Regions from separate parts of the Ensifer sp. CCNWLY38 genome, predicted to be linked through region 2. Evidence: riboswitches for the same ligand, from Rfam matches in the RefSeq annotation. Region 2 holds a riboswitch; the other holds the start of a gene.
The links. A riboswitch is a leader RNA that binds a small molecule or an ion and turns the genes downstream of it on or off. The one in region 2 is predicted to bind cobalamin.
Positions count from the first base shown of each region.

Region 1: it holds a riboswitch for cobalamin, as region 2 does, so the genes downstream of both, V7S54_RS10540 (CbtB domain-containing protein) here and cobU (bifunctional adenosylcobinamide kinase/adenosylcobinamide-phosphate guanylyltransferase) in region 2, are expected to answer to the same signal.

Region 1 is NZ_JBBBBO010000004.1:177,458-193,260, forward strand. Features, by position in the region: gene V7S54_RS10475 (hypothetical protein) at 70-375, shown strand; gene V7S54_RS10480 (hypothetical protein) at 742-1,134, shown strand; gene V7S54_RS10485 (SIMPL domain-containing protein) at 1,602-2,342, opposite strand; tRNA gene V7S54_RS10490 (tRNA-Ile) at 2,600-2,675, shown strand; gene V7S54_RS10495 (lytic transglycosylase F) at 2,934-4,571, opposite strand; gene V7S54_RS10500 (hypothetical protein) at 6,209-6,562, shown strand; gene V7S54_RS10505 (glycoside hydrolase family 26 protein) at 6,731-7,759, shown strand; gene V7S54_RS10510 (DUF982 domain-containing protein) at 7,863-8,102, opposite strand; gene V7S54_RS10515 (GntR family transcriptional regulator) at 8,232-8,954, opposite strand; gene V7S54_RS10520 (DUF1194 domain-containing protein) at 9,157-9,951, opposite strand; gene V7S54_RS10525 (glucoamylase family protein) at 10,110-11,423, shown strand; gene V7S54_RS10530 ((2Fe-2S)-binding protein) at 11,444-12,268, shown strand; gene V7S54_RS10535 (CbtA family protein) at 12,320-13,117, opposite strand; gene V7S54_RS10540 (CbtB domain-containing protein) at 13,315-13,491, opposite strand; cobalamin riboswitch at 13,534-13,796, opposite strand; gene V7S54_RS10545 (TetR/AcrR family transcriptional regulator) at 13,795-14,487, opposite strand; gene V7S54_RS10550 (NAD(P)H-binding protein) at 14,591-15,421, shown strand; gene V7S54_RS10555 (anthrone oxygenase family protein) at 15,418-15,803, shown strand, end outside.
Region 2 is NZ_JBBBBO010000002.1:234,964-250,766, reverse strand. Features, by position in the region: gene cobN (cobaltochelatase subunit CobN) at 1-1,432, opposite strand, end outside; gene cobW (cobalamin biosynthesis protein CobW) at 1,534-2,598, opposite strand; gene cobU (bifunctional adenosylcobinamide kinase/adenosylcobinamide-phosphate guanylyltransferase) at 2,602-3,126, opposite strand; cobalamin riboswitch at 3,539-3,711, opposite strand; gene V7S54_RS05440 (adenylate/guanylate cyclase domain-containing protein) at 3,950-6,181, shown strand; gene V7S54_RS05435 (class I SAM-dependent methyltransferase) at 6,218-6,844, opposite strand; gene V7S54_RS05430 (cobyric acid synthase) at 7,004-8,461, opposite strand; gene V7S54_RS05425 (hypothetical protein) at 8,711-8,854, shown strand; gene V7S54_RS05420 (ABC transporter substrate-binding protein) at 9,643-10,641, shown strand; gene V7S54_RS05415 (ABC transporter permease) at 10,940-11,851, shown strand; gene V7S54_RS05410 (quaternary amine ABC transporter ATP-binding protein) at 11,844-12,890, shown strand; gene V7S54_RS05405 (D-alanyl-D-alanine carboxypeptidase family protein) at 13,142-14,014, opposite strand; gene V7S54_RS05400 (O-antigen ligase family protein) at 14,494-15,803, shown strand, end outside.

The DNA.
Region 1 (15,803 bases), on a different contig from region 2:
GCGGGCTGCCTGTCCTATGGCACCGGTTGCCGACCGGATTGTTGTTTTGCGTTGACCAGGAGAAGATCCATGAAAGCCATGTTTCGTAATTCGGTTCTGGCGGTTGCGCTCGCCGTGACGAGCTTCGCAAGCCTGCCGGCCGAGGCTGCGGCCCCGATGCCGCTGCCGACGATGGAGCGTGGCGACGTCGATCTCGCTCGCCATCGCGGCTACTGCTCGCCGCGCGAAGCACTGCGCCGGGCCTGGCGCCTGGGCTTCCAGCGCGCCCGGGTCGAGCGGGTCACCCATTCCCGTGTCGTCGTGGTCGGTTGGCGCCGCGGGTATTTGAGCCGGGTCGTCTTCGCCAATGCCTATGGCTGCCCGCGAATCGGCTGATTGCCACCTTCGACGCCAGAAAATACCTCGGCGTTCATTGGGCGCGGCCGTCCCGGCGGCGCCTGATTTGCCTTTGCCGCGATGATCGTGCGGCTGATTTGCCCCTTCCGTTCCGAGCCGCTTCGTAGCGCGTCTTGATCGCAAGAAGTCATTTTGGATCAGTAGCTTATCATTCACAAGCGCTCCGTGTGACCGCCTTCCTTGCAAGGCGAATCTCGCGCCAAAGAGGGGCGGATCGCGCTCCGGCATTCTGAACCTCCCATGAACACCAGGTTCCGCTGTCGTTCAGCTTGGGAAACCTATCCTTTGCTCAATCGCTTGGGACGGTGATTGCCCCATTGAACCCTTCAAGCCTGGAGAGATGTCATGAAGAACCGCTTTTTTAACGCCGCAGCCGCAGCCGTCATTGGATTGACTGGCCTGCTCGGTGCAGCTTCCACCGCTTCGGCGGACTCGATCGAATTCGGCTTCGGCCCGAGTGACGGCATCGACGTGCAGTACCGCGACTATAACGGCGGCTATGGCGACGAGCGCGACTGGGGTCGCGGCCGCGGCCGTGACCGCCACTGGGATCGTGATCGCCGCGGCCGCTGCGCCCCGTGGATGGCCGTCGACAAGGCGCGCGATCGCGGCCTGCGCCGCGCCTATGTCGCCGACGTCACGCCGCGCCGCGTCGTCGTCGAAGGCCGCCGCCACGGCTACCGCCAGACGATCGTCTTCGCAAACGCCCGCGGCTGCCCGACGATCGGCCGCTGGTAAGCTTCGATCCTGAAATCTTCCCGCCTTGTCTCCCCCGGCCGGCGGAAGAATGGCCCCTTATGCTTCGGCATGGGGGGCCTTTTTCGTTTGTGCCAACGGGTGGTCGTGCCCAGGCACTCGCTCCGAGGCGGCCCGCTCCGCCAGCCATTTTGGGGAAACGCCTGTCCTCAAACATCATCCTCGGGCATGACCCGCGCCTATGCGCACAGCGATGACGACCTTGGTTCTCGCCTCAAGGGCGAGGATGACGCGCGTAGCCCGAGCTGGTTTCGACCCAAAGGCTTCCTTTGGCGGTCGGACTGTCGGTGGCCGCGACCGCGGCAACACCTGCTTCGCACGCCCACATCCATCCGCAAACGCACACTCGGCGTACCGCCCAAAACACTTCGCCCCCGGCGGCCGATCTCCGGCACCAGGGGCGAGGATTAAGTGAAATCCCGCGCGCGGTTGCGGCGGGCCTTGCAAGCTTACTGCTTGATTTCGAAGGTCACGTTGACCGTGACGTTGTAGCTGTTCTCGCCGGTTGCGACCGGAACGGCGTCGGCTGCATATTCCTTGGCCATGCCGGCGCGCATCATCGGGACCGGCTCGGGACGGAAGCCCTGTTCTGAGATGTTGAGGATCTTGCCGATCGAGACGCCGGCAGCTTCGGCGAGAACCTTCGCCTTGACGATGGCGTCGGCGACCGCCGCCTTGCGCGCCTCGGTGATGACGGCTTCCGGCTTGTCGTTGGTGAACTGCACGCCGCCGCCCTGGTTGACGCCGAGCGTCACCGACTTGTCGACGATTTCGCCGAGTTTGGCGAGGTCACGCACGCGGACGCTGACGCCGTTTATCACCTGGTAGCCGATCAGCTCCGGCGGGCGATTGCCGCCGTCGGTATTGGTCGGGTAGTTGTATTGCGGGTTCACCGAAAAGCCGCTCGTCTGCAGGTCGCGATCGGCAATGCCGTCGGCCCTCAACGCCTTTAGCACTTCGGCCATGGCCTTGTTGTTGGCGTCCAGCGCTTCGCGGGCGGTCTTGGCGTCCTTGACGACGCTGAGCTGCAGGACCGCCATGTCGGGAGCGACCGTCGCGCGGCCTTCGCCGGCAACGACGATGGTCGCCTTGTCCTTGTCGGTCTCCTGCGCCTGAGCGGCGGCCACACCGGCAAAAGCGGCGGCGAAAGCGGCGATCGAAAGCGTGCGGGCAGTGCGTGTGGAAATCATGGTCTATGTCTCTCCGGTTGTTCCGTCCCTGGCGTCTTCATGCTCGGCGATTGTGTGAGCATTGCGGCAATGGCTTGTCGGCAAAAAGGTTTTCGGCTAGAGCCATTGCCACCGCGAACTGCCATTGGTTCGCGCACCTGGATCACCACGGTGCCACGCGTTTTTATCAGAGGCGCAAAGGTTGCTGTAGTACTTAGAGTTGCTGCATGTCCTATCCTCGAATCGTTACGATTTGAGGAAGCCTGCAGATCCAGAGTGGGCCTGTAGCTCAATGGTTAGAGCCGGCGGCTCATAACCGCTTGGTTGGGGGTTCGAGTCCCTCCGGGCCCACCAATCACCTTTATTCATTGATTTTGCTAGATTTTTTTTGCTGTTTTTGTCCCACATTTGGTATGCAGCATCGGTTTGAGACAGATAGGCAGCTTTTGTTATTTGGTAAGAATAACTATTTTTCCGGTTTTTGGACGTCCCTGACAGAATATCCTGGATTCGGCGTTGAGGACCAACGGCCTTAATAGGCATGACAACTATGCGCTACAGGCGGACTTCGATCTGTCATCTGGGAGCAGCACCTCGCTGCGAACTGGAAGCTCATGGACTCTCGCTCTTCATCTGCCGCGCTGCTCGCTCGCTCTCTGCCCTCGCTTCCAAGATCAGATGGTAGGCGATGAAATACTTGTAGATGTTGCCGACGTAGGTCACCGTCTCCGCCCCGATCTTGTCGGCGGCGACATACTCCACGTTGTGGAACCATATGTTCGGATCCAGCCCGCGCTTGGCGGCTTCCTTGCGCAGCCGCGATATCCGGCCGGCGCCGGCATTGTAGGAGGCGAACGCAAACAAGGCCTTATCCAGATTGGTCATGGGCTCCTTGGCGTAGTACTGGTCTATTATCCAACGCATGTACTTGATGCCGGCGTGGATGTTGGCGTCGACATCGGTGATGTCGCCCACGCCGAGTTCCTTGCCAGTGGCGGGCATGACCTGCATCACGCCGATGGCCCCCACCTTGCTGCGGGCGGCCTGATTGAGCTGGGATTCCTGGTAGCCCTGGGCAGCCATCAGCAACCAGTCCACATCGTAGGTGTCGCCGTACTTCTCGAAATGCTGGATCAGGGCGAGGAATTTTTCGCGCTCGGATTCGGACGCCGCGTCCTTCACATATTTTGCGCTCTTCAAGTATCGCTTCAGGATCGTGTTCCCCGCCGTGGTCCCTTGGGCATGGCGAGCCACGAAAGTGTCGACGGCGGCCTTGAGCTGCGGGCTCCCCTTGCGGATCGCCCACGCGATGTCGCCGCCGGTGCGCACCGCCACCGCGTCATGCACCGTGATATTGGGGAAGATCTGCTTCCAGAGGTCTGCCTTGTGCTTGTCCACTAGAATGAGCGGAATCAGCCCAGCGCTCACCATCTCGATCAGATCCTCGTCCTCGAGCTCCTCCGGCGCCTCTTTGATGATCGCGGCAGGCCTGTTTTCCGCGGCAAAGCGCTGGTTGAGTGCCACCAGGCTTTCGTAGTAGCTGGAGGACTTGCGCACAAAGACCATCTTCCCCGCCAGGTCGTCCACGCTGGACACCACGGGCGAGGCGGGACCGGAGACCACGAGCTCGCTGACGTTGCGATACACGGGCGTGGAGAAGTCAACCAGCTTCTGTCGCTCTGCAGTAATAGTGAGGTTGGACGCCGCAATATCGCCCTTGCCGGCAGCCAGCGCCGCTAGCAGGTCGCCCCGTGCGACCGGAACGAACACTACCCGCACCTTGAGATGCTTCTGCTTCTTCTCCTTGGCCAGCCCCTTGTTCAGATCTTGCTCGAACACGCGAAAGAGGTCGTAGGTCGCGCCGCGCTGGACGCCCTTGTTCACAAAGTAAAACGTTTTGCTGTAGACCGTCAGGACTCGAATCGTCCCCCGCTTGATCATGCCGTCGAGATCGCCGGTCATTGGCTTCATGGCTTCTTCGGGCACGATGGTGAGTTGCTCACGCGGCGGTGTCTGGGGCGACGGCTCGGCTGTGGCGATCGTAGCGAACGGGCCGGCAAACAGGGTACAGGCGAGAGCCACAGCGACGACGAGGTTGAGCCGCGAGCGGGTTGGAGCCAGGCGGTGCGGTCGCAGGTGGGAATTCCTCAACATGCCAGTGTTGACGGCGACCGCTTCGATTGCGCGGCTCAAAAGCGCAGCGGAGGGCACGATAGCTACGAGCGACATGAGAAACAAAAACGCGTGCACCTCAGGGGACTCCTATTCCAGGAGAACAACGACGGGTACGAAAACGATGAGCGCACAGTTGTTTGGCGAACTTTGCCTACGATGGCCCTTCCCACAGAGAAGGGTGGTGGAGCGACAGAGGTTCTTTCCTCAAGATTGCCCATAACCTCCTCTGGGATCCCACAAGGAAATTTACCACCTTTTACGGTCGGCGTCGCAGCATTCCATCTTCTGGCCCCCTTTGGTCTCCCCCGATTGCCGTTGATCCGGCGGAGTTGAACCCTACAATCCTCCGGCAGTTTGGTGGCTGTGGGGATAGGCGCGATTTCAAGGCGTACTTGGTTCAGGTATTTGCGGATCGTATCGGACCGCCTGAAGGGCTGTTTGAGATAGCGTTCAACGGAAAGTCGCGACGCGCGTGCGCGATCTACGAGGCTGTCTCCGACATGAATACAGGCAGCGACGGTCAAAAGATGATTGCCGCTACCGATCCGATATGGGTGTCAGCCGTCTCCCCTCAGTCTGCGGAGAACGCCATCTTCGAAACACTCGTTGAGCAGGGCGAAGACGAGTACCCGATATAGCCGGACTAGAGCTTTGCCGTTCTTGGTCAGAAGTGAGCTTTCCTCAGCCGACCGTGGGCACCTTCATAGGTGGTACTCTTTTGGGTGTCCTGCCGAACGGGATTCTTTTGCCGACCTCGCTGTGACTTTGCAGATCTCTGCCGTCAAGGTTTGGCGGCATTCCTAACTGCAAGCATCGTCGCGCGCGGGACAATCTCCGTAAAAAGCATAACGACTTCAGGCGTGGGTTTTTTGTCCCACATTTTTAGAAGTACCTGAATTCGTTGTGTTTTCGGAATTCCTCCGGGCCCACCAAAATATCACGATTTCAATTGGTTAGATGCAGGTTATCCAGCTGGGTTAGCCAGTTTTATGTGAACCCGTCTGGTGAGTCGGATCATTGCGTCGCGTGCAAGCCGCTTGCCTGCGGCTTCACGGCTGTACAGCTCCGAGTGGGCAGTATCGGCCGCAGATGGGCGCTGATCTCAAGCTTCAGGGGACCACTTGGCGCAGACCAAAAAAATGCCCGCAGGACGCGGGCAGTTTTGGAGTGGGCGCATACGCTCAAACATGTTGCGCCTGGCACCAAAGTGGCTGCCAGAGGTCAACGAACTGTAAATGCGCGATGGCTAAAAATGAGGAATGGGGGTGCTGCTTCCGTTCCCATGGCGTGCTGTTTCACCGGTAGGCGCGGCGTTTGCGGCGTCTTCGCCGCCGATTTTCCGCGGTCATGCGAGATTTTTCCGTGCGGACCATCCGGCATCGCCGTTGCCGCATCTACTACCGGGCGTGGTGGCCGGCGGAGTGGGTAGGGTGATGGTGGGCGCGTTCTCACTCGCGCCTTCTGTCGGGCAAGCATCTGGTTTTCCTGCTTTGTCTTCCCGGTTCTCATGCCGCTTCCCGAGCGCAGGGTGCGGTCGATCTGCGGCCGCGTTGGCACTTGGACCGTGCCTTCAGGCGCAACCACTGGAAGAAAAGCCTAAGAAAGAATTTGTTAATTTAAGCAATTTATAATGGAAAAGGGCTTGAACTGTGCCGCCATATCCCTCAAAGGAGGCACCGGGCGGCCATTGCCGCCAATTCGAAAGGATGCTTATGCGAGATAAGACCGCATGTGCCGGCGAAAGCCGAACCACCATTTCGGGTTTCAAGTATCTCGTACCGACCGCTTCCATTCTTGGCCTTCTGCTCCTTTCCGCCGGCTGCTCGTCGACGGTCATCGGTGAAACGCCGCTGTTTTCGTCGAGCCATTCCAGCGCCTATGCAAGCCCTTCGGTCAAGATCCGCAAGGAAGAGAAGCAGTTGCGAGTCGCCGAGGCTGATGAGGATGTGGTCGCGCCGCAGCCCGTGAAAAAGAGCGCAGCCAGCTATCTGGGCCGCGCGCCCTATATCTGTTCGCCGAGCGGCTTCGGCCGCACGTCGCACTGCTTCCTGAGAGCTTCGCTCTAACGGGACTGTCTCTGTTCGCGTTTGCGTAATTCCGATGCGGTGAAGCCGCCTCGGATCGTTTGGGGATCGGGGCGATCCCCTCTTTGGCGGTGACCTTCTGACCGCCGCACGCGTGATGTGTCCAGTTTCATTCGCGGCGTCGCGAGACGATCCGCCGGAGAATGTTCGTTGTCTGCCAGACTTTTGAGATCAGCCCTTGCCGCGGGAACTCTGGCGCTTTTTGCCGTCGCCGGAACGCCGGCGGCGCGTGCGGGTGATCCGGCCGATGGCATCGACTGGGCGCTGACGACTGCGGCGATCGCGCCGCAGGCAAAGGGCGCGACGGAGAGGGCGGTTACCATCGGCGTCTACGATCCGCATGACGCCGTTGCCGACAGCGATGCGCTCGAGCTCGAACATGTGTTCGTCTATTGGCAGAAGCCGGACCGGGCGCTGTTGAAGCGCAAGATCGCGATCGCGACGCGGCAGGGGCGGGCGCTGATGCTCTCGGTCGAGCCCTATACCCACGCGGCCGACTGGCGCGCCGGCGGCGAAAGGCTGTTTGCCGATATCGGCAAAGGCCGCTTCGATCGCGAGATTGGCGACGTTTGTGCCCATGCTGCCGCTTTCGACGGCCCGGTCTATGTGCGCTGGGGCCACGAGATGGAGGACCCCGATGGTCGCTATCCCTGGGCGCGCCGCGACAAGGAGGGCTACAAGAAGGCGTTTCGCTATTTCGTCAGCAAATGCCGGGAGCTGGCGCCGGAGGCGCGGTTCGTCTGGTCGCCGAAGGGCCACCGCAATCTCGCCGGTTATTATCCGGGTGACGATGTCGTCGATGTCGTCGGGATCCCCGTCTGGGGCCTGCAGAAGATGGACGTCGACTATTGGGGGCGTGAGCGCCGCTTCGGCGAGGCGCTGAACGAAAAGTACCAGCGCGTCGCGGGCTTCGGCAAACCGGTCATGATCGCCGAACTCGGCGTCTCGGGCTCGGCCGACTACAGGCGCGCCTGGTACAAGGAAATCCTCGACCAACAGACCTATCGCCGGTCCTTCCCGCTTTTGACCGCTGTCGTTTTCTTCAACGACAAGGAGCCCTACAAATGGCCGCTCGGCTACGGCTCGCCGGACTGGCGTCTCGACAAGGAAGCGCTGAAGACGCTTGCCGACCGTCAGTCGAAGGAAGCGGCCGAACTCATGCGTCACGAAGTGCGATAGCGCGCTCGCGGGGTCTGGCAGCGTTCTTGGGGGGGGGCGATGCGCCGATCGTCCTTCGGCGCATCGTAAGAGACCCGATCTACGGACCTTTCGGACTTCCACGTCAGGCCAGAAGCAGGCCCGATTCGCGGGCAGCGGCAGCAAAGCAGCGGCTGGCCCGGTCCGTACTCGTCAATCCATCCAGCGCGTCCAGGCAGCGCCTGAGAGCCGCGCGGTATTCCCGTCCGCGCCGCCCCGGCCATTGCCGCAGCAACTCGACGGCTTCGAAGACCGTTCTGACGACGGTCTGCCGTTTTGCGGATAACCGGAGGGGGATGGGGGTGGCGAAGAACTTCTCGCTCATTTGCTTTCCTCGTTCACAGTCTTTTTCGAGCGCGAGGCCAACGCTGTGGCGCGGGAATGGTTCCGCCGGATCGCGGACTTTTTTCGGCCCGTGAACTTTTCGTGATTCCCGGAGCGCTTGGAGCGGGCCCTAAAGCTCGAGTGCTGCCTTGAGGTCGGTCGATTTGTGGACGCGCAGGTCGAGATCGGCTTCGATATGGTCGATATGGTGGACCATGAGCCTGGCGGCCGCGTCGATGTCGCCGCGTTCCAGCGCGTTGACGATTTCGTCGTGTTCGTTGTGGCCGCAGCTCGAAACGGTCGACTGGCCGTAAAGCGCGATCACCAGCGAGGAGCGGGCAACGAGTTCGTCCATGAAGCGGCGAAGAATGGCATTGCGGCTGAGATCGGCGAGCGCCAGGTGAAAATCGCCCGATGCCTTGATCTCGGCACGGCGGGCCGAGTGGCCGCGCTGGTCGGTGAGCTGCCGTTCGGCCGCCAGCATGCGCCTGAGCTCGGCGAGCTCGGCCTTGCCGATATTCGGCGCCGCAGCCCGCACGACGCCCGGCTCGATCAGCCGGCGGGTCGCGAAGATCTGGCGCGCCTCGTCGATCGAGGGATGGGCGACAAAGGCGCCGCGGTTCTTCTCGACGCTGACGAGCCCTTCATAGGAGAGCGCCTGCAGGGCGGCGCGCACCAGCGTGCGGCTGACGTTGAAGAGTTCGCCGACATCGCTTTCGGAAAGCTTGGTGCCGGGCGCAAGGCGCCGCTCGACGATCGCATCGCGCAACGTGTCGCGGATATGCTGACTGCCAGTGTCGGCGGCGGTGTCTGTGGCCATGTCGGCTGGTGGAGGCGTTGTGGTCAAGGACATGAATCGATCCGCGAAATAACGGCTCATCTTATCGCCGGGCGAAGCGAAGGGAAACGACAATCTGACGCGCATGGGTTGCGCGCCGACAACTGCATGTTTCCTTAAATCGTACCCGATTTAAGGAAACATGCAGCGCTTCAACGTGCTGCAGCGACCATTGCGCGTCTGATATGACGCGCGGCGCCGTCGGGGCGGCGAGGGGCTATTTGTCGAGTTCGGGATAGACGCGGTCGAGGAAGCCGGGCCTGAGCTTCTCGCCGATCAGACAGTCGGATGCCGGAAGGGCATCGGCCAGGCGAACGGTGGGCGGCGGCGGCAGACCGCTGACCTCGAGCACCAGCTTCTGGCGAATTGCGATCGAAAAATCCTCGGGCTCGTGCACCGGCAGCACGAAGGACCCCGGGCCGCCGATGACGCATTCGGCGTAATACTGGTCGAGCGGGCCGGTCGAGACCGAGGGGCGGATGAGGATCGCAAGCCCGTTGATGGTGATGCCGCGGGCGACCGCCGTCTCGCGGGCGGGAATGACCGGCGGGCCGATGTTGTTCGGGCCGTCGCCGGAGACGTCGATGACCCGGCGAATGCCGTTGAAGGCGTTCGAATCGATCAGCATCGTACCGTAGGTGATCGCATTCGAGATCGACGTGCCGCGCCGGGTGCCGACCGGTCTCGCCTCGATCAGCTTGGCAAAGGCATCGGCGTCGGCGGCGGTGGAGATCACTTGCCAGGCAACGACGGAGGATTCGTTAACCGTTCCGGCCCATTCGAAGTAGCCGATGGCGATCTTGCCCAGTTGCCCGCTTGCGACCGCATCGAGGAAATCGCGGTGCCGGAGCGCCTCTACGTAACCAGCGCGCTGGATGCGCGCCTCGTCCAGATCCATCGAGCCGGACATATCGACGGCCAGGACCAGTTCGACATCGACATCCGTCGACGCGGCGGTCGATGGGCTCGGGCCACCACTCAATGAGAGGATCAACGCCAACACGCTCAACATCGCTTCAACCAGTCATTGCGCGCGGTCAGATTAGAAGAATGTAACACAGGATTGGATTTCGGCGACCATTTGGGTGTAGCTGGCCATCAACAAAGAGTGATTTTGCCGGCGTCAGCTCAGAAGGACTTATGACTGGGGCCAGGGTCCGGAAGAGCGGGATGCTGAAACAGACGGAAAATACCGAGCTATTTCAAATCGATGGTCTGCAGAAGGCGGCGTTCGGATACTTCCTCGATCACGCCGATCCGGCCACCGGGCTGATCGCGGATACGTCGTTGCCGGGCGCGCCGTCGAGTATTGCTGCGACCGGTTTCGGCCTTTCCTGTTATCCCATCGGCGTCGAGCGCGGGTGGATTTCGCGCTGCGAGGCGATTGCGCGGGTTTTGACCACGCTGCGCTTCCTGGCCGAGAGCCCGCAGTCGCGCGACCAGCGGGCGAGCGGTTATCGCGGTTTCTACTATCACTTTCTCGATATGCGGACCGGCGAGCGCACCTGGCGCAGCGAACTTTCGACCGTCGATACGGCGCTGCTGATCGCCGGATGCCTGACCGCCTCCGCCTATTTCTCCGGCGAGGACGCGGGTGAATGCGACATCCGCACGCTCGCCGAAAGGCTCTACGCGCGGGTCGACTGGCGCTGGGCGTTGAACCGGAGTGACACACTGACGATGGGCTGGCGCCCGCCCGGCCGGTTCCTGAAGCATCGCTGGCGGGGGTACAGCGAGGCGCTGGTGCTCTATGTTTTGGCGCTCGGGGCGCCCGATCATGCGATCGAGCCGGAGCACTACACCGCCTTTACGGAGGGCTACGACTGGATCGCGGTTGATGGCGGGCCTCATCTCCATGCGGCGCCGCTGTTCATCCACCTGTTCCCGCAGGCCTGGCTTGACCTTCGCGGTCTCGGCGATCGGCCGATGCGCGAGAGGGGCACGGACTACTTCGAGAACAGCCGGCGCGCCATTGCGCTGCAGCGCGACCATGCGCGGCGAAACTCGGGCCGCTTCGCCGGCTATGGCGAACATCTCTGGGGGCTCAGTGCCTGCCATGCGCCACGCGGCCGGCTGCGCCTCAAGGACGGACGCTGGCAGCGGCTTTTGGGCTACGTCAACCGCGGCGCACCCTTCGGTCCGGACGACGGCACGCTCGTGCCCTGGGCAGCGGCGGCCTGTCTGCCTTTCGATCCGGATGCGTCACTATCGGCCCTCGGCCATGTCGCGGCCGGCTATCCCGGGCTTCTGAGAGAGGGACGCTTTCCGGGCGGCTTCAATCCGAGCCTTGTAGGCGAGGGCCCTGCGGGTTGGATCGACGAGCGTGTCGTCGGCCTTGACCAGGGGCTCGTCGTGATGATGATCGAGAATTGGCGGAGCGGCTTCGTCTGGGAGCTGACACGCAGCCTGCCGGCGATCCGGCGCGGTCTTGAGCGCGCGGGATATGAGGGCGGCTGGCTGGCGACGGAGACGGAGACGGCATGAATTCGAGAGATCACCAGCGAATGGCGCAGACGGTCGGGGGATATCCACCGCAGGCGCAGGTGGTGGTCGAGCGGTTGCACGCGCAGTTCCCCGACGCCGGTGTCTCGCTCGGGTCGGCGGACAGTGCCATCAGCGCACCGGCCGCTTTCTGGGCTGCTGGCGGGGCCGGGATCGAGGAGAGCCTTGCCTATCAGGACTTTTTCGCAATCGGCATGACGGACCGCATCCGGGCGGCACATCTGATCGCCTTCTACAGCCGCCAGCTGAGTGTGGTTCTCGGCGCGCTCTACCTTGGCGCGGGTTTTCAGGTCGAGATCGCCGGCATTCGCTTTGAAGACTGGACCCGCGGTTACCAAGACCGGGAAGTTTCCGGCAAGCGCTATCACTTCCGCCTCAGTCTGGCGGAAGGGCCACAACATGCCGAAGGCGTCAGCGCTTTCGAGCGCGGCTTCACCGCCCATCTGGCGCCGGTGATCGCGGTCCTGAAAAAACGCACCGGGCTTTCTTCCGGGGCGCAGTGGCGGCTGGCAGCGGATTCCCTTGCCGGAGCGTTCCTGGAGATCGGTCGCGCGATCGGTGACGAGGCGCGCGGCATGGCCGAGGCGCTCGCGATCGTCAAGCGGCGGGGCTCGCGGTTGTTCTCGGAAGAGCTCTGCTACGAGGAGATCTCCGCGGTCGATTTGGCAAGCGGCGCGCAACTGTCGCGCCAGTATCGGATCCGTTGCGGCTGTTGCCTCTACTTCCAAACGGAGGATGGCAGCTTCTGCGATACCTGCGTCCTGCTGGAACCGGACGATCGCCGCGCGCGACTGGCCGCGCATCTCATGCAAAACGGCGGGGCTTGAACCCCGCCGTCTGTTTGTTCAGGTGCCCATGGAAGGGCGTGATCCGCCGGATCAGTTCGCTCTGGCGAAACGCTCGTTGATGAAGCCGGAGACGACGCCAAGAACGATCCAGAAGGCGAGCGTGGTGGCGAGTGCGGCAACCGCAAACTCGGCGCCGAGAACGGCCGGAACGTTGCTCGTAATATCGACCGGCTGCGGCGCGCCGTAGACGTGCGGTGCTGCGATCAGCGCGAGGCCGACGACCTTGGACACGATCTCCTCGCGCAGGACGACGAGATAGAGGCCGACGGCCGAAAGGGCGACGGCTGCCAGCCACCAGGTCTGGCGGTCGCCAAGCTCGGCGGCCGGGAAACCCGGCAGTTCCGGCGGCAGGCCGATTGCCGGCAGCATGTGCACGGCAAGCCAGCCGCAGGCGCCCCAGAGCGCGCCGTTCCTGAGCGTGATCGGATAGCCGATCACCAGGCTGACGCCGGCCAAGAGCAGACCGAAGCCGGAGCCGGTGACGAGATTGGCGATCAGCGTGCCGGAGAAGCGGCTCATGCCGAACATGATGCCGCCTTCCTCGTGTTCGCCCTCATGGGCATAAGCCGGCGTGATCGGCGACAGTGCATCAAGCAGGGCGCCAACCGGCGAGACCGCCTTCAGCGACGAATGCTGGTCGTGACCCTCGGCGGCGGGTTGCGTCGTTCCAGGCTGTGCAGCGGGCTGCTCGGTTGCAGCCGGAGCCTCGCCTTCGAATTCCTCCGCATGCAGGATCAAAGGCGTGACCCTTAGTTCCTGGGCACCGGTCATGAAGACACCGGCAATCAGTCCAGCCACGATCGCGGCCAGAAGCGTTCTGACAATCATCTTGAAGTCCCTCGATAACGGCAAAAGCCACGCGCTGCGGCGTGGTTTGCAAGCCTTCCCATTCGCTGTGTCATGCGAACCATGCCGGTGCGCCGGCCGAAGCGGCGGCGTGCACAAGCACCGACATCCGGCTGAGGCCGGATGCGTTCAGGTCCGCTTTGTCGATGCGGAACGTTGGTGACGTTCCGGAACATCGCTTAGTGGCAGGGGAAGCCGTAGGAGTGGCGGGTGTCGTGCGCGGTGTCGTGCAGCACGGCCGAATTGGCAAGGCCGGCGCCGAAGACGAGGAATGCGCCGATGAAAAGCGCGATGACGCCAGCGGTCAGACGATCGCTGAGGGAGAGCGGAATGCTCGAAACAGTAGACGTAGCCATGACAACCTCCGTGATGGCATCGGGAAATTCCCGGTGTGGGCCCTATGCCCGTATCGAGTGGCAGGTTTCCTGGCTCACGGCGCTGGGCGGAATGCCCTTGATCTGCCTCGCCTTCCCAGATCGACCACCCTCTCGTGGTCTCCTCCAGTGGCTTCTTCCGGATCACTCCGGAATGGCAGATCGACGTCGCTCTACAGTCGCGGGGTCGGCCGTGATGTGAATGCCCAGCATGGGTCCATCCGTCACGTTCCCGTTTACTCCCGAAACACGTTCGCGTCCCGGGAACCAATCGATCCCAGATGATTAGGAGCGTGTCATGGCGTTGTCAATTGAGCCTGCGCCGCCCGCCGCTTCATCAGCGACAAAATCGCGAAGGATCATCTGCTTGTAGGCCTCGACGATGCGGTCGCCCTCGACGCGATCGACCGAAACGGCAAGCCGCATGGTGCAATCGCCGAGATGCATGATCAGGAAAGCGGCGCTGTCGATGGTTTCGCGCGGCGTTTCGGGCACAAGCCCGGCCCAGACATCGGCAAGCAGTTTGCCGCCGGCGCGGCTTTGCAGAAGATCGATCTCGCGCAGCGCCTTGTCGGCCTGCATCGCCGACCAGATGTCGCGCATCACAGGCTCGGCGAGGAACATGTCGTAATAAATGTCGAAGAGCACACAGAAAGCGTCGCGTAGTTCCGCGAGCGATGTGACCTTGGCAAGTTCGGCAGCGATGCACTCGTTGCACACGGCATTGTAGCGCTCGGCCAGCGTGCGCACGATCGCCGCCTTGTCGGGGAAGTACTGGTAGAGTGAGCCGATCGAAATTCCAGCTTTTTCAGCGACTTCGCTCATGCGCATGGCGTCGCTGCCCTTTTCCTGGATGAGCGCTGTCGCGCAGGCGAGGATGTGCTCGACGCGCTCGCGGCTGCGTTTCTGGCTGGGTGTCCGGCGCAGCGCGGTCTCGTCTTCGGCGGGGACCGCGGATGGGCTTATTTCTGGAATCATGAGTGTTGCTCACATTTTGACTTGACTCTTAAAATACGAGGATTTATCACATTTGCAAATGTGAGAGATGCTCATGTTTATTGGTGAACCTCAGGAGGAAACGATGTCTCAGAAAGTCACACTGGTTTTGGGCGGTACTGGCAAGACGGGGCGGCGGGTGGCCGAACGCCTTCAAGAGCGTGGTGTCGCGGTGCGCATCGGCGCCCGTTCGGCGTCACCGTCCTTCGACTGGACGGATGAGGCGACCTGGGCGCCGGCGCTTGAGAACGTCGATCGTATCTATGTCTGTTACCAACCGGATCTGGCGGTGCCGGGCGCCGTCGAGATCATCCGCAAGTTCTCAAACCTTGCCGTCGGCGCGGGCATCAAGCGGCTGGTGCTTCTGTCGGGGCGCGGCGAGGACGAGGCGGAAGCGGCCGAACGCGAACTGCAGGCTTCCGGCGCCGACTGGACGATCATTCGGGGGAGCTGGTTCTTTGAGAACTTCAACGAAGGCTTCCTGGCCGAGGGGGTCTCAAGCGGTTCGGTCTTCCTGCCCGTGGATACAGTCACCGAGCCTTTCATCAGCTGCGACGACATTGCCGACGTGGCGGTTGAAGCGCTTCTCGACGATCGTCATGTCGGCAAGGTCTATTCGCTGACAGGGCCGCGGCTGATGACCTTTGCCGACGCGGTGGCCGAGATCGCTGCGGCGGCCAATCGCCCGATCTCCTATCAGGCCATTCCGGTTGCCGACTTCGCGGCGCAATTGCAGGCGGACGGTGTGCCTGATGACTATGTCGAACTCATCCGCTATCTCTTCACCTCCGTGCTCGACGGGCGCAATTCCAGTGTGACATCCGACGTCGAGCGCGTGCTTGGGCGCCGGCCGCGCGATTTTGAAACTTACGCCCGGGAGACCGCAGCAACCGGTGTATGGAGTCTTGCCGCATGATCCCGTTTATCCCCGCTCTGGCGTTTGCCGCTGCGATCGGTTCCGGCCTGATGGCCGGGCTGTTCTTCATCTTCTCGGTCTGCATCATGCAAGCCTTGTCGCGGCTGCCGCCGGAGCAGGGGATCGCTGCGATGAACGCGATCAATGTCGTCATCCAGAACCCGATCTTCCTCAGCGCCTTCATGGGCACGGCGCTGCTTGGCCTGGCGCTGATTGTCGTCGCGTTCATTTCGGGCGGCGAGGGCCGATGGCTGCTGGCCGCGGGCGGCCTGGTCTATGTCGTCGGCGTGCTCATCGTGACGATCGTCTTCAACGTGCCGATGAACGACGCGCTTGGGGCCGCTGCACCCGGGCAGGCCGCGACCGATCTGTGGCTTGGGCG
Region 2 (15,803 bases):
CCTGAATCTGTTTCGGAAGCGAATCAAAGAAGCGCTTGTAATCGCTGAGCGAAATCTTCTCGCGGACTTCGCGATCGCGGCCTGCCGAATTGGTCGGGCCGGCCATCAGGTAGCGCATCAGCGCGTCGCCATCATCAGGGACCTCGCCGACGGCATAGCCTTCCCGCGCCATGGCGCGAAGCACCTCGACGGTGCCGGCTGGCGTATCGAGCCCGACGCCATTGCCGAGACGGCCGTCGCGGTTCGGATAATTGGCCATGACGATGGCGATCCGCCGCTCGGCGGGTTCGGTGCGACGCAGCTTTGCCCAGTTGACGGCAAGGCTGGCTGCAAAACGCACCCGGTCTTCGAGCGGCTCATGGCCAACAATGTTAGCCTCGACTTTCGCATCATAGATCGACGCTGCCTTGAAGGAGACGGCGCGCGCGAGAATGCGGCCGTCGACTTCGGGTAACGCCACGTTCATGGCGAGGTCGCGCGCCATCAGCCCCTGCGGTGACGTTTCCCATTGCGCCCGCGACGAGCCGGAGAAAATCACCTGCAATACCGGCGCGCCGGTCGATTCCAGCACCGTCGGCTGGCGGTCGGCGCCGGGCGAGGAAACGGCAAAGCCGGTGGCGTTCATCACCACGTCGGGTGCGGCCTCGGCGAAGATCGCCTGCAGCGTGCCGACGGAAACGGCATCTTTCAGACTGGATACGAACAGAGGCAAGACGCGCATGCCTTCGGCGGCAAGCGCGTCAATCAGGGCTTCGACCGGCCGGGTCTCACCGCTCTGGACCAGGGCGCGATAGAAGCAGATCCCGACTGTCGGGGGTTCGAATCCCTCCCCCGCTACCATCCCTTCTTGAACACGTACCTGCCATTCCCGAACGCCGATGACGCCGACGCCCGGCCACCAGATGCCGGCCTTCAAGAGCGGCTTCGCCGGTTGCGGCTTCTCTGCGCCCGTGACCAGCGCCGCGGCATAGTCGAGAAACAGGCCGGCATTGTCGGCGCCGCCTTCGGTGAAATAGGCCCAGAGCCGCTGGCGGTCGTCGGCCGCGACGGTGGAAAAGGGTTCAAGTCCGGGATCCGGCTTGTCGTCGCCCGGCAGCACTGCGATCTGGAAGCGATGGGTGACGGCGGCTGCATGCAGGGCTTCGAGCAGATAGCGGAAATAGCTGGCGCCACCGAGCGGTCGGACCACGATGAGCTTCGCATGGCGCGCCGTGCGCTCGACATAGGTGTCGACCGACATCGGGTGCATCAGGCTCATCAGGCTGGCGATGCGCAAGCTGGCGCCCTGATCGCGGTGACCATGGGCGGCGGCGATCGAGGACAGCTCGGTGTCGGCGGCCGACAGGAACAGGATATCGGCCGGCGTTTGCCCCAGGTCGATCGCCTCGTTGCCGTCGGCGATCGTTCCCTTCTGGGCGAGAAGCAGATGCATGGTCTTGTCCGTTCGGGCAATTCCGGACCGAAGCGCGGGATGCGGCTTCCGTCCGGAATTGCGTTATTTCAATGCGTTAGATCATTTCATTCAATGAGCGATCAGACGAGCGCAGCAATGGCTGCGCGCACCGCCGCCTCGTCCATGTCGTGCAGGCCGATGACGACGAGGCGCGTGCCGCGCTTTTCGCCGGCCGCCCAGGCACGGTCATAATACTGGTCGATGCGGGCGCCGACAGCCTGGATCAGCAGGCGCATCGGCTTGCCGGGCACGTCGGCAAAACCTTTCAGGCGCAGCACGTCATGCTCCGCGATCACGCCTTTGAGGCTGTCGATGAAGGCAGCCGGGTCGGCAATGGCGCCGAGCTCGACAACAAAGCTGTCGAACTCGTCATGGTCGTGCTCCTCGCCCGCCTCATGCTCCATCTCGTGATGCGACTTGCGGTTGGCGATGTCGCCTTCGGTGCCGACGCCGAGGCCGAGCAGAATGGCGGCAGCCACTTCGCCGTTCTTCGCCTCGATCATGGTCGGCTTGCGGCTGGTGCGCGAGGAAACCTCGTCGCGAACGGCCTTGAGGCCGGAAGCGTCGATCAGATCGGTCTTGTTGAGAACGATCAGGTCGGCGGCGGTCAGCTGATCCTCGAAGAGCTCCTCGATCGGGCTTTCATGGTCGAGATTTTCATCCTCGACGCGCAGCGCATCCACCTTGTCATGGTCGTCGGCAAAGCGGCCGGCGGCAACGGCGGCGCTGTCGACCACGGTCACGACGCCATCGACGGTCACTTCGCTGCGGATATCCGGCCAGTTGAAGGCGGCGACCAGCGGCTGCGGTAAGGCAAGGCCCGAGGTTTCGATGATGATATGGTCAGGGCGCTTCTCGCGCTCCAGAAGCTTGGTCATGGTCGGGATGAAATCATCGGCAACCGTGCAGCAGATGCAGCCATTGGTAAGCTCGATGATGTCGTCCTCGCTGCAGGCCTCGGCACCGCAACCCTTCAGCACGTCGCCATCAACGCCAAGATCGCCGAACTCGTTGATGATCAGCGCGATGCGCTTGCCGTCGGCGTTCTGTAAGAGGTTGCGGATCATCGTCGTCTTGCCGGCGCCGAGGAACCCGGTGATGACAGTCGCCGGGATCTTGCCGTGGCTGGCTTTCGCAGTGGTCATTTATCAACCCTTCATTTTCAGCGGCAAACCGGCCGCGACAAAGTAAACTTCAGCGGATTTCTCCGCAACGATCTGGTGAAGCCGGCCGGCATGGTCGCGAAACTCGCGGGCCATGCGGTTCTCGGGCACGATGCCAAGGCCGACCTCGTTGGAAACGAAAACAAGGCGCGCCTGCGCCTGCGGCAGGTAGGCGGCAAGCGCCGCAAACTCCGCCTCGATGTCGCGCTCCTCGAGCATGAGATTGGTGACCCATAGGGTCAGGCAGTCGATCAAAACGACATGGGTGGGGTCGTCGATGCGCCTGAGGATACCGACGAGATCGACAGGCTCCTCATGCGTCGTCCAGCCTTCGCCGCGGCGCGTCTTGTGATGGTCGATGCGCGCGCGCATTTCGTCGTCCCAGGCACGGCCGGTGGCGACATAATGCAGGGCGAGACCGGACGCTTCGACGAGCTTCTCGGAAAAGCTGGATTTGCCGGAACGGGCGCCGCCGAGGACCAGGACCGGTCCGGCGCTCTGATTGCTCATCGCCGCTGCGCCGAGGTCAGCGGCAGATGGCAACACCAGTTCGACGCGCCGGCGGCGCGTTCGGGAAAGTATCTGAGAGCCAAAACAACCTCCGTGATGGCGTTGGAGACGACACGTCTCCTCGGGCGGAATGCCCATGTCGGGTGGCAGGTCTCCTGGCTCACGGCGTCACGAGGCCCCACATCGCCTCGCCCAGAATGGACGAGGTTCCGATGTCAGGACCCGAGCGGCCCGCCTCACCTTCCCGGCGCTTTCCAGTGCCACAGCGAACCTCTGCGCGTCGTCTCCGACGCGCGGCGCTGTGGGCGGCTTCGTGAAAGGCGGACGATTCGTAGAAGAAGAGGCGTCCAACCCGGCTGATCACGATGCCACGCCAGTGGCTTTTCCGGTTCCGTTTCAAACTGCCGCGATTGCCCCATGCAATCGGCCGGCAGGCCTGACCCTGAACCCGATGGCGAACCCTGACCGTTCTACAGTCGCGGGGTCGGCTGCGATAAGGATGCCCGGTTTGGGTCCATCCGTCACATTCCCAATTATTCCTCCTGATCGCCACGACAAGGAGGAACCATCCAACATCCGATGATTAGGAAGCGGGCGCCGCAAAGTCAATCGACGCTTGCGACACCTCCCTGCCCGACTTGCGTCGCGCGACGATTTTTCGAGCGTGATGCCGCACCGGACATGAGGCGAATGGCATGTCGCGAACGAACATATTTTAGCAATGACAGATGTTGCGTTAAACTGGAGCGCCGCGCGTCCTATGGACGCGCAAAGGTCGCTGAACCATCCCGCAACCGAGGGGCTTCGTTTATCCGGTAGGCACATGGAACGCAGGCTCGCCGCCGTGATGATTGCCGACGTGTGCGGCTATGGGCTGCTCACCCAAGCCGACGAAGAGGGTACCTGCGCCCGCTTTCAGACCGATCTGCACGACCTGTTCGAACAAAGGATCACCGCCCATCGTGGTCGCCTGATCAAGACCATGGGCGACGGCCTGCTGGTCGAGTTCCACAGCGTCGTCGAGGCCGTGCGGTGTGCGGTCGAGGTGCAGCGCGCCAAATCTGAAAGTCGCGGCGTGGACGCGGGGCGGCTGCAATTCCGTATCGGCATCAATCTTGGCGACGTGATCGTCGAGGGCGACGACATTCACGGCGATGGCGTCATCATCGCCGAGCGCCTGCAGAGCCTGGCCGAACCGGGCGGCATCGTCATCTCCGGCACCGCCTATGACCAGGTCGAGAAGCACCTCGACGTCGGTTTCGTCTTTCTCGGCGAGCAGCGCCTGAAACACGTCGAAAAACCGGTTCGGACCTACCGTCTCTGGTTGGACGAAGCCCACGCCCGCAAACCGAAGGCCAGGGCGCACCGCCGGAGACGCTGGGCCGCCCTGGCAGCGGCATCTGCCCTGGCATTCGCAGCCGCCGTCGGTGCCGCCTGGTGGCGCCCGTGGCAGCCGCCTGCCGACATCCGTCCGGCTCAGGCCGTGGACTTCAGCCAGGCAGACAAGCCCTCGATCGCCGTGCTTCCGTTTGCCAATGTCAGCGATGACCCCAAGCAGGAGTTTTTCGCCAATGGCATGACCGACGGCCTTGTCACCGAACTGGCCCAGATCTCCGGCCTGTTCGTCATCGCGCGCAACTCGACCTTCACCTACAAGGGCAAGTCGGTGACAGCCAGGCAGGTGTCGGAAGAGCTCGGTGTCAGATATGTGCTTGAAGGCAGCGTCCAGCGTGCCGGAGAGCAGCTTCGCATCAATGCGCAGCTCATAGATTCCCTTGATGGCGGACACGTCTGGGCCGGAAAGTTCGACGGATCGCTCACCGACGCCTTTGCGCTACAGGACGAAGTGATGCGCGGCATTGCCGAAGCGCTTGCGTTGCGGCTGGATCCTGACCAGCAGATGGCCTTCGGGCGCAAGGAAACGGCCGTGCCGGCGGCCTTCGATGCATTCCTGCGCGGCTGGGAGCATCACCGGCGCACGACGCCCGAAGACTTCGCGAAGGCACTGCCCTACTTCGATCAGGCGATTGCGCTCGATCCCGCCTATGGGCGCGCCTATGCCGCCGCAGCCATGGTCTATGCGCGCATTTATCTGTGGCGCTGGCACTATCAGCTGGGCATCACTCGCTTCGAGGCGCGAGCCAAGGCGCGGCAGTTTCTGCGGATGGCGCAGAAACATAAGACGGCACTCGCCTATCAGGCAGCGGCCCTCCTTGCCGAAGCGGACTGGCGGCATGCCGACGCGCTCGCAGACCTCAAGGAAGCGATCGCGCTGGAACCCGGCGACTCCTGGAGCTACGCATTGACGGCCTTCGTGCTGACATCCGCCGGTCGGCCGGCGGAGGCCCTGCCCTATATCCGCACGGCGATCCGCCTCGATCCGCACTCCCCGTCCTTCTTCCTGTACGTCCTCGGCCTGGCGCAGTTCAGCCTCGAGGATTTCGAAGCGGCAGCGGCCGCGGCGAAAAGCAGTATCGCACTCAACCCCCAGGATGACGGTCCTTTCCTTCTCCTTGCCTCTGCCGCCGGACATCTCGGTCACCGCGCGGAGGCTGAGGCGGCCGTCGCCCGCTACGACGCGCTTCGCATCAGCCGTGGCGGAACGCCGGTCTGCCTTTCAGACCAGCCGCCGTTGGACCTGGCACAGCCGCATGCCGGGCAGAGGTTCTATCAGGGATTGCGCCTGGCGGGCGTGCCTGAAACCCTGATGAACACCGACGTGGGCAACCGCAACAGGCTGCCAGCCGATGAGCTCCGTTCGTTGCTTTTCGGGCACCGGTTGCGTGGACGCATGCTGGATTCGGGCGAGGAACATGAAGCGGTCGTTTCGCCCGAGGGCATCGCCACCTTGACGGGAGACTGGGCTTCGCTCGGCGCCGGTCGGATGAGCAACGTCGAGGTCCGGTTCGAGAAGGACGAGGTTTGTTTCCTGTGGCTGAAAACGACGAACCTTTGTGGGGTGGTCTCGCGGAACCCCGGAGGACTGAGCGCCCGGGAAAACGAGTTCATCTGGTACCACGGCGACAGAGCCTTCACCTTCTCGCAGGTGCGCTAGCCACGAAGCGGCGCAGGCGCCAAACCGGTTGCGGCCTTAGAGCGTCATCCGCTGCAGCACGCTGAACTGGAAGGCCTGAGTCGAATTCCACGGGGTCGTGTGCTGGTGCTCGACATGCTCGACCAGACGGAACGATGGCCCGATCGCGTCGGCCAATGTCGCCGGATCGTAGCGCACCACCGGCAGGCCGCTGCAGCGCTCCGGACCATCGGGCGCGAAGGTGGCGATAACGGCGTATCCGCCCGGCAGGACGGCGGCGGTCAGCCGCTCGATATAGGCAGCCCGGTCGTCGGGATCGATCAGAAAGTGAAAGGCGGCACGATCATGCCAGATGTCGTAGTTGCGATCCGGCTTCCACCCGGTCACATCGGCGGCGACCCAGCGGACATCGTCGGCACGGGCACCGAGCCTTTTCTTGGCGGCATCCAGTGCGCACGGCGATAGATCGAGCACCGTAATTGATTTCATGCCCTCGTCGAGCAGCGCATCCACCAGCCGCGAGGCGCCGCCGCCGACATCGATCAGCGACGAGGTGGCGATCGCCGCATGCCTGCGGATGAGGTCGAGCGAAACGGTGGGCGCATCTTCGAACCAACTTACCCCCGCATCGCCTTTCGACTGATAGGCTTTATCCCAATGGGCTCGTCTAGTTTCGTCCTGCATCGCAACACCTATCTCTGAGCACGCGACCACAGCCGGGCTCTCCCTCCTTGCCAAAGAATTCTACAGCGGAACGGCGGAACATGCTGGGCTTTCCGCCAGGTGCCTTCCTGTCGCCAGGAACCCCGCCCCCGCCGATCGCGGCTGCAGCCCTTTGCTCAGCTATCGACCAAGCAGCCCGTCCAGCCAGCACCGGTCGAGGACCGCCTCCAGCTCGCCGGCGACATCGTCGAGCGCCGCATCGACCGACTGGCGATAGTTGCTGGCGCCGCCTTCGATGCCGAAGCTCTGCAAAAGTGCTGTGCGATAGGCATCGCTCGAAAACAGGCCATGCAAATAGGTGCCCATCACCCGGCCATCGGCGGAAAGCGCGCCATCCGCACGGTTGTCGATGCGCACCGAGGGACGGTCGCAATCGGCGCCTTGCGTCTTGCCCAGGTGGATCTCGTAGCCCTCGAGCGCGACGTCATGCTCCAGCGACCAGGCGCGGCTGTTGCGCACCGTCTTTTCCGGCGCCATTTCGGTTTCGACGTCGAGCAGCCCAAGGCCCTCGACCGCACGTTCGCCACCCTCGATACCGAGAGGATCGGTCACGCGCCGGCCGAGCATCTGGTAGCCGCCGCAAATGCCGATGACACGGCCGCCGCGGCGCACATGGCGCTCGAGATCGCGATCCCAGCCTTGCGCCCGAAAATCGATGAGATCGCCGATGGTCGACTTCGATCCGGGGATGACGACGAGGCCGGCATCGGCGGGGATCGGGTTGCCCGGCCGGACGAAGACGAGATCGACCTCCGGCTCGGCGGCCAGCGGATCGAGATCGTCGAAATTGGCGATGCGCGACAGCACCGGCACGGCGACCTTCAGCGCCCGCCCCTCGCCGCGCGTCAGTTTCTCCAGCACGACCGAATCTTCTGCCGGCAGCCTTGCCGCCGCCTTCAACCATGGCACGACGCCAAAACAAGGCCAGCCGGTGAAGCGGTCAACGGCGGCGATGCCATCATCGAACAGCGTGACGTCACCGCGGAACTTGTTGATGAGGTAGCCGGTCACCATGCGCCTATCGTCATCCGAAAGGATCGCATGGGTGCCAACCAGCGAGGCGATCACGCCGCCGCGATCGATATCGCCCACAAGCACGACCGGCACGTCGGCGCGCGTCGCAAAACCCATATTGGCGATATCGCCGGCCCTGAGGTTGATTTCGGCTGGAGAACCGGCGCCTTCCACCACCACGAGATCGGCGCCGGCCGAGATCTGTTCGAAGCTTTCCAGCACGGCGCCAAGCAGCTTCGGCTTCAGAGCCTGGTACTCCCGGCCCTTGGCCTGCCCCGCCACCTTGCCTTGGACGACGATCTGGCTGCCGACATCGGACTGCGGCTTCAACAGCACCGGGTTCATGTGCACCGACGACGGCACGCGCGCCGCCAACGCCTGCAGCCACTGCGCGCGGCCGATCTCGCCGCCGTCGTCGGAGACGGCGGCGTTGTTCGACATGTTCTGCGGCTTGAACGGCCGGACCTTTAAGCCCTGATTGGCGGCGAGCCGGCAGAGCCCCGCCACCAGTACCGATTTTCCGACATCCGAGCCGGTTCCCTGCAACATGATCCTGCGTGTCATGCGGCCATCGGTAACACTGAAACGGTCAACGGCAAAGGTCTGTTTCGACACGATTTCGCCGCAATTGAGCGAGGCTTCTCACGCATTGTTTCGGCCTTTCGTAAGGCTTGTCGAAAATGCCGCGACCGGTAGCCAAAATGCGACATCGCATGGCGAGTTTGGCATTCAATTTATTGCAGCGCACACCTATATCAGCGGCATAGCAACACGCTCCGGGGGATAGCCTCCGGCCTCTCAAGGTTTACGTCCATGCTGTACATCTTCAGCAAGCCCAACTTCGTCCAGATCGCCTGGAACTCTAAGGTTCCGACCAGCCAGTCGCGCGTGCGCAACCTCGTCGTCGACGCCCCCTTCGGCCCGCTCGGTTTCATCCGTACGTCGAACGTCGGCTAAGTCCGCGATCGGGGCGTAGATGCCCCTTCGAGCTCTCCTCCCAGAGCCTCCTCCACCGCCCCATCCGGGGCGGTTTTTTTATGTCCGGGATGGTGCTGAAATGCGAAGGCCGCATCAACCTCGACAGAGGGATGCGGCCGCCAAAAAAAACGCCTGGTCACTTCGGGGTAACGCACCGAAGGTTCGCTAGAAATCCGGGACGCACTACCTGATCCGGACCCGCGGCAGTCCCCCGCCGCGAGAAGAACAATTAGCTGGACATCGTTACCGGATGGTTAGTGAGGATTTAACCAAAGATGAATTCCGGCTTTTTTTGAATTTTTTTCGCGACATGCGCGACAATCGCCGTGACGCAATCACGACAGGAAACGTCAGGATCTCGACAGGGATTCGAACGATGTGGCGCATAGCGCCATTTTTTGCGGCAGGAATTGTCGTTATTGCTTAAATTCGGCCTTTCTCATGCTCAAAAACCGCCCGCCGGCGATGTCGCAGACAGAACGCGCAAAGAGCGGCGGCGACCCGACGTTCTGATTGAAGAGGTTGATTTCTCAACGAGAATACTTAGGCTTGGCTGGCGGTATAAGAGGAGATTGGCTGGCGACAGGGTTCCGCGGCCAGGGCTGAAAACGAACTCCCGCACCGTCCGCAGCAAGGGTGAACCTTGGCTTGATTTGATGCCGAACCCCAGGCTGCATGATTGCTCCGGGTGACGGAGGATGCTCGGCATCCGCCGTGGATTCCCGTTTGGATATTGGCTGCAAATAAAGACTGGGAGGTCTTGCAACATGAAGAAACTCCTCGCTTCCACCATTCTCGCCGCGGGCCTCTACGCTCTGGCGGGTTCGGCACAGGCTGCGGAATGCGGTGAAGTCAGCATTGCCGAAATGAACTGGGCTTCCGCCGGCGTTGCCGCCCAGGTGGACAAGTTCATTCTCGAAAACGGTTACGGCTGCACCGTGACGCTGGTCACCGGCGACACCATGCCGACCTTCGCCTCGATGAACGAGAAGGCGCAACCCGATATGGCGCCGGAACTCTGGGTCAACGCCGTACGCACGCCGCTCGACGCTGCGATCAAGGAAGGCCGGCTGATCGAAGCGGCCAAGATCTTGAGCGAAGGCGGCGTCGAGGGATGGTGGATCCCGAAATTCCTCGCCGACGCGCATCCTGACATCAAGACGGTGCAGGACGCCCTGAAGCATCCGGAACTCTTCCCGTCACCGGAAGATTCGTCGAAGGCCGCCGTTCACAATTGCCCGTCGGGCTGGAACTGCCAGGTCTCGACCGCCAATCTCTATCGGGCACTGGACGCGGAAAAGGCCGGCTTCCTGCTGGTCGATACCGGTTCGGCCGCCGGCCTCGATGGCTCGATCGCCAACGCCTTCGAAAAGAAGACCGGCTGGCTCGGCTACTACTGGGCGCCGACCGCCATTCTCGGCAAGTACGAAATGACCCGCCTCTCCTTCGGCGTCGACCACGACAAGGCCGATTGGGATGCCTGCACCGCGGTTCCGGATTGCCCGACCCCGAAGGTCAATTCCTACCCGGTCTCGGACGTCTTTACGGTCGTGACCAAGTCCTTCGCCGATAAGGCAAGCGTCGCCATGGACTATGTCAAGGCGCGCAAGTGGGACAACGGCACGGTCAACAAGGTTCTCGCCTGGATGGACCAGAACCAGGGCACCAACGAGGATGCCGCCAAGCACTTCCTCGAAGAGTTCCCGGATATGTGGACGCAGTGGGTGAGCCCGGAAGTGGCCGAGAAGGTCAAGGCGGCACTCTGATCGCAAGCTTGAGGCAGGCGGAGCGGCATGGACGCTCGCCTGCCCGTCCTTGCGACCATGTCCTGCAACAGGAACAATGGCGCCTGCCTGCGGGTTGATTTGAGCGCACATCGTTCCAGAGGCGGCGAACCGTGTGCGTTCGCGTCGTTATCAGCAAAGCGGACGCCACATTTCGCTGACACATTTTTAACGCCGGGGCCCGCAGAGGCCACGCAAGAAGTCTGCGCCCGCATCGAGACGATCGATGCCGATATGCAGCCGGCGAAATAAAAAACTTCCGGCCAAGAAGGGGAAACATATGGCATCCATCTGCAGTGTCTTGCCAGCTTTGCTCTGCAAGTTCCCTGCCATTGACGAGAGCACGATCCGCCTGGCACGCAAGACCGTCGACGACGGCTTCAAGGGTTTCGTGCGATCCTACGGCGATGCCATCGACACGGTGGTGCAGCCGCTTCAATGGTTTCTGAACTATCTCGAGAGCCTGTTCGTCGGCTCGCCCTGGATCGTGGTTCTGGCGCTCATGGTCGCGGTTGTCTATTTCGGCAGTCGCAACACCGCCGTCACCATCGGAACGGCGCTGTCTATGGTCGCCATCGGCCTCGTAGGGCTTTGGAACGACACGATGATCACGCTCGCCATGGTCACCGTCTGTACCATCATTTCGATTCTGATCGGCATTCCGATCGGCATCCTGATGGCGCGCTCGGATCGGGTCCAGTCTTTCGTCAACCCGACCCTCGACGTGATGCAGACCATGCCGAGCTTCGTCTACCTGATCCCTGTCGTGATGATCTTCGGCATCGGCAAGGTGCCGGGCCTGATCGCCGTCGTCATCTATGCCGTGCCACCGATGATCCGCCTCACCAATCTCGGCATCCGCCTCGTCGACAAGGAAGTGCTGGAAGCGGCCGACGCCTTCGGCTCGTCAACCTGGCAGAAGCTGAAGAACGTGCAGATGCCGCTGGCTTTGCCGACCATCATGGCCGGCATCAACCAGACGATCATGATGTCGCTGGCGATGGTCGTCGTCGCATCGATGATCGGCGTCGGCGGGCTCGGGAAGAACGTGCTGCAGGCGATCGCCAACCAGTTCTTCACCGTTGGCTTCCTCAACGGTTTTGCCCTTGTCGGCATTGCCATCATTTTCGACCGTACCAGCCAGGCCTTCGGCAAGCGGCTGCAGAAGCACTCGGAGGTTATCCATGGCTAGTCACGCGATCGAGGTGAAGAACCTCTACAAGATCTTCGGGCCCCGCGGCGGCGACTTTGTCGACGCCGTCAAGAAGGGCATGGGCAAGGCCGAGCTCAACGAGCAGCACGGCCACGTGCTCGGCCTGCAGGACATCAACATCTCCATGCCCGCCGGCAGCGTGATGGTCGTCATGGGGCTCTCCGGCTCCGGCAAGTCGACGCTGATCCGCCACATCAACCGGCTGATCGACCCGACATCCGGAGAAGTGCTCTATGACGGTGTCGACGTCTGCAAGATGAACGACGACGCTCTCCGGGAATTCCGCCGCCACAAGACAGCGATGGTGTTCCAGAAGTTCGCACTGCTGCCGCACCGCACCGTGCTCGACAACACGGTCTACGGGCTGGAGATCCAGGGCGTCGAGCGCAAGGAAAGCGAGAAACGCGCCCGTGGCTGGATCGAGCGCGTCGGCCTCAAGGGCTTCGAGAACCACTATCCGAACCAGCTTTCGGGTGGCATGCAGCAGCGCGTCGGCCTTGCCCGCGCGCTCACCAACGATGCCGATATCCTCTTGATGGACGAAGCCTATTCGGCGCTCGATCCGCTGATCCGCGTCGACATGCAGACCGTGCTTCTCGACCTGCAGAAGGAACTGAAGAAGACCGTCGTCTTCATCACCCACGATCTCGACGAGGCGCTGCGCCTCGGCGACAAGATCGCCATCCTGCGCGACGGCCGCGTGGTGCAGCAGGGCACCGGCCAGGAGATCGTGCTTTCGCCGGCCGACGACTACATCACCGCTTTCGTCAAGGAAGTGAACCGTGGGCGGGTGATCAATGTCGAGACGATCATGCGCCCGCTCTCGGGCAATGCCGAAGGCGTACCGCTCGTAACCGGCACCGTGCTGGAATCGGCCGCCCGCATGATGACCGCTGCCCGGGTCTCGAGTGCCCATGTGGTCGATGTCAACGGCCGCCCGATCGGCGCGCTCGACCTTTCCACCGTCATCTCCGCCATGGTCACGCCAACAAGCCACGAGGATCGCGCGGCGGCGTGAAACGGGATGATCGGGCTCAGCCACACCAGCTGACGAGGCGCCCCTCATCCGCCTGCCGGCACCTTCTCCCCGTTCAAACGGGGAGAAGGGACGCGTGGCGAGGTCGCATTCCCCAGCTCAACAAGATCACCCGGAACACCCGGCGCCATAGCTGGCGGTCAACCCAAGGCTGACAGTTGGCGACAGTCCGCGTCCCCTCGCCCCGCCTGCGGGGAGAGGGTTAGGGTGAGGGGCAGACTGTTCTTCTGCGATCAGTTGGTCGTCGTGGTCGCTGCCGTTGCCGCTGCAACCGGCTCGGCAACGCTTGCCGCGCTCGCGTCTTCCTTCGGCGGCAGGAACTTGTCGAGCAGAGCGATCATGTCGTCGTCGCGCGCCTGTGCAGTCTTGCCGCCCATGACGACGGCGACGAGGCGGGTGTCGCCGCGCTTGGCAGACGTCACGAGGTTGTAGCCGGAGGCGTCCGTATAACCGGTCTTGATGCCGTCGACGCCCTCGTAGCGCTTCATCACGCCGTTGTGCCCGCGCAGCTTCATGCCGCGGAACTCGATCGTCTTGTTGGCGAAGAGCTGGAACTCCTGCGGAAAGTCGCGCATCAGCGCGAGGCCGAGCGTCGCCATGTCGCGCGCCGTCGTCACCTGGGCCGGATCCGGCAGACCGTTGGCGTTCTTGAACACGGTGCGGCTCATGCCGAGTGCCTTGGCCTTCCGGGTCATCATATCGCCGAAGGCAGGCTCGTTGCCGGCAAGCGTCTCGCCGATCACGACGGCTGCGTCGTTGGCCGAAAGCACGACCATGCCCATGACCGCTTCGCGCACGGTGATCTGGCGACCGGCGCCGACGGCAAGCTTGAACGGCTCGAGGCCGTTGGCATGTTCCGAAACCGTCAGCTTCTGGTCCCATTGCAGGGTGCCGTTCTTCAGCGCTTCGAAGGCGAGATAGATCGTCATCATCTTCGTCAGCGACGCCGGAAAATTCAGCTCGTCCGCATTGTCGGCTTCGAGAATCGAGCCGGTTTCGGCGTTGACGACAAAATGCGCCTGCCCGGCGGCTGCATAGGACGCGCTGCCAAGGAGCAGGCTCACGGAGACCGCGGCAGACGCGACCATACGGATTAGGGACTGCATATCGTATTTTCTCGTTTCGACGCTATCGAACGACCTCGGGACGAAAATCGTGATCGAATTATGAAAGACATGCCGCTGAATACGGCAGCGGCCGCGTTTTCCACGGCCGAGACAATCCCCGCCTTTTTACGGGTAGGAGGCCCGCGCGGCAAGCACCTGCGGCAATCCGTCTGCAAATATCACATTCCCGGCGACTGAGGCGCCAAGCCGTCGCCCTACAGCGCCGCGCGTCTTATCAGACGCGCAAAGGTCGCTGTAGCACTTTGAATTGCTGCATGTTTTTGTCCTTTAACCGGCTACGGTCAAAGGAAACATGCAGTAGGCAACACCATCTCGCGCTTCACCGAGGTTTAACCTGATTGCGCCAAGGTGACTGTCTCTCCCTGCCCGGCCAGCCTCAACAGCGACACCGGCGTGGGTTCACAAACGAAGGCGTCGCCCGCGACGCGGCAAACCTGCTCCATCCGTTTCGGCACGCCATGCACCCGAACTCAGCCACGGCAGACCTATCCACCGAGCGTCAGCGGGTGCCGGCTGCTGTCGATGCCGGCCTGGCGGAGCTCGTCAACGGCATTGCCGCGCTGCTCTCGGGCCTTGGTCTTTTCCTCATCGTCTTCACACTGATGCCGTTTGAGGGCACGGTAACCACGAACCCCAACGCCGCCAACGAAGGCAATATCATCAACCAGGTCGGTTACCTGGTGCTTGGCGCGGTCTATCTGTTCGCCATGCTGCTTACGGTCGACAGGCGGATATTGGCCCGCCTGGTCTCGCCAAGCTGGATCGCGATCTTCGCGATCGCCTATCTCTCCTGCCAGCAATCCTATGATCCTGCGGCTTCCGCCCGCGGCCTGACACTGAGCCTCATCGCCATGATCATGGTGGCGGGCGTGCTGGTGCTGCCGAGGAGCGAGCGGGATTTCGTCAATGCCGGCGCCAACGCCATCCTGCTTCTGATCCTGATCGACCATGCCGCGCTTTTCGTGGCGCCGGATCGCGCCATTCATTCGGCCTTCGGCGACGAGCCCTGGCATGCCGGCTTCTGGCGTGGGCATCTGCTGCACAAGAACGTCTCGGCCCCGGTTTTCTCCATCCTCTGCATGTTCGGCATCTATTGCCTGCGCGCCGGTGCGCCACTGCGCGGTTGGGCAATCACCCTGCTTGCCGCCAATTTCGTGCTTCATACCGGCTCGAAGACAACGATCGGCTTCCTGCCGATCGCGATCGGTCTCGTCTTTGCCGGCCGTGCGGTTCGCAGCCCCGGGCTGATGATCCTCGCCCACCTCGCCATGTCGGCTCTGGTCTTCGGCCTGACCCTTGGCACCATCTATTCCGACACGCTGCTTTCGATCACCAAGGCACTGATCGACGACCCGACCTTTACCGGCCGCGAGGACATCTGGAAATTCGCCAGCGCCAGCATCGCCGAGCGCCCGTGGTTCGGCCAGGGCTATGCGAGTTTCTGGCTGTCGCCCGTCATCATGGGCATGGAAGCGAATTTCGAGGCGAGCTGGGACGTGCGCGGCATCGTCACCGGCCACAACAGCTATCTCGACGCGGTGCTGATGTTCGGCCTGCCTGGCGGGATCCTGATGACGGCCCTGCTCTTCGTCAAACCGCTCTTCGATTACATCCGCGCCTATCGTCGCCCGCAGGCGCGGATCTTTGCCGACTTCTGCGTGATGGTGGTCATCTTCATGACCTATAACGCCATGCTCGAAAGCTTCTTCCTCAATCGTGCCGACCCGATGTGGCTGCTGACCGCGCTTGCCGTCTTCGGTCTTGGGCT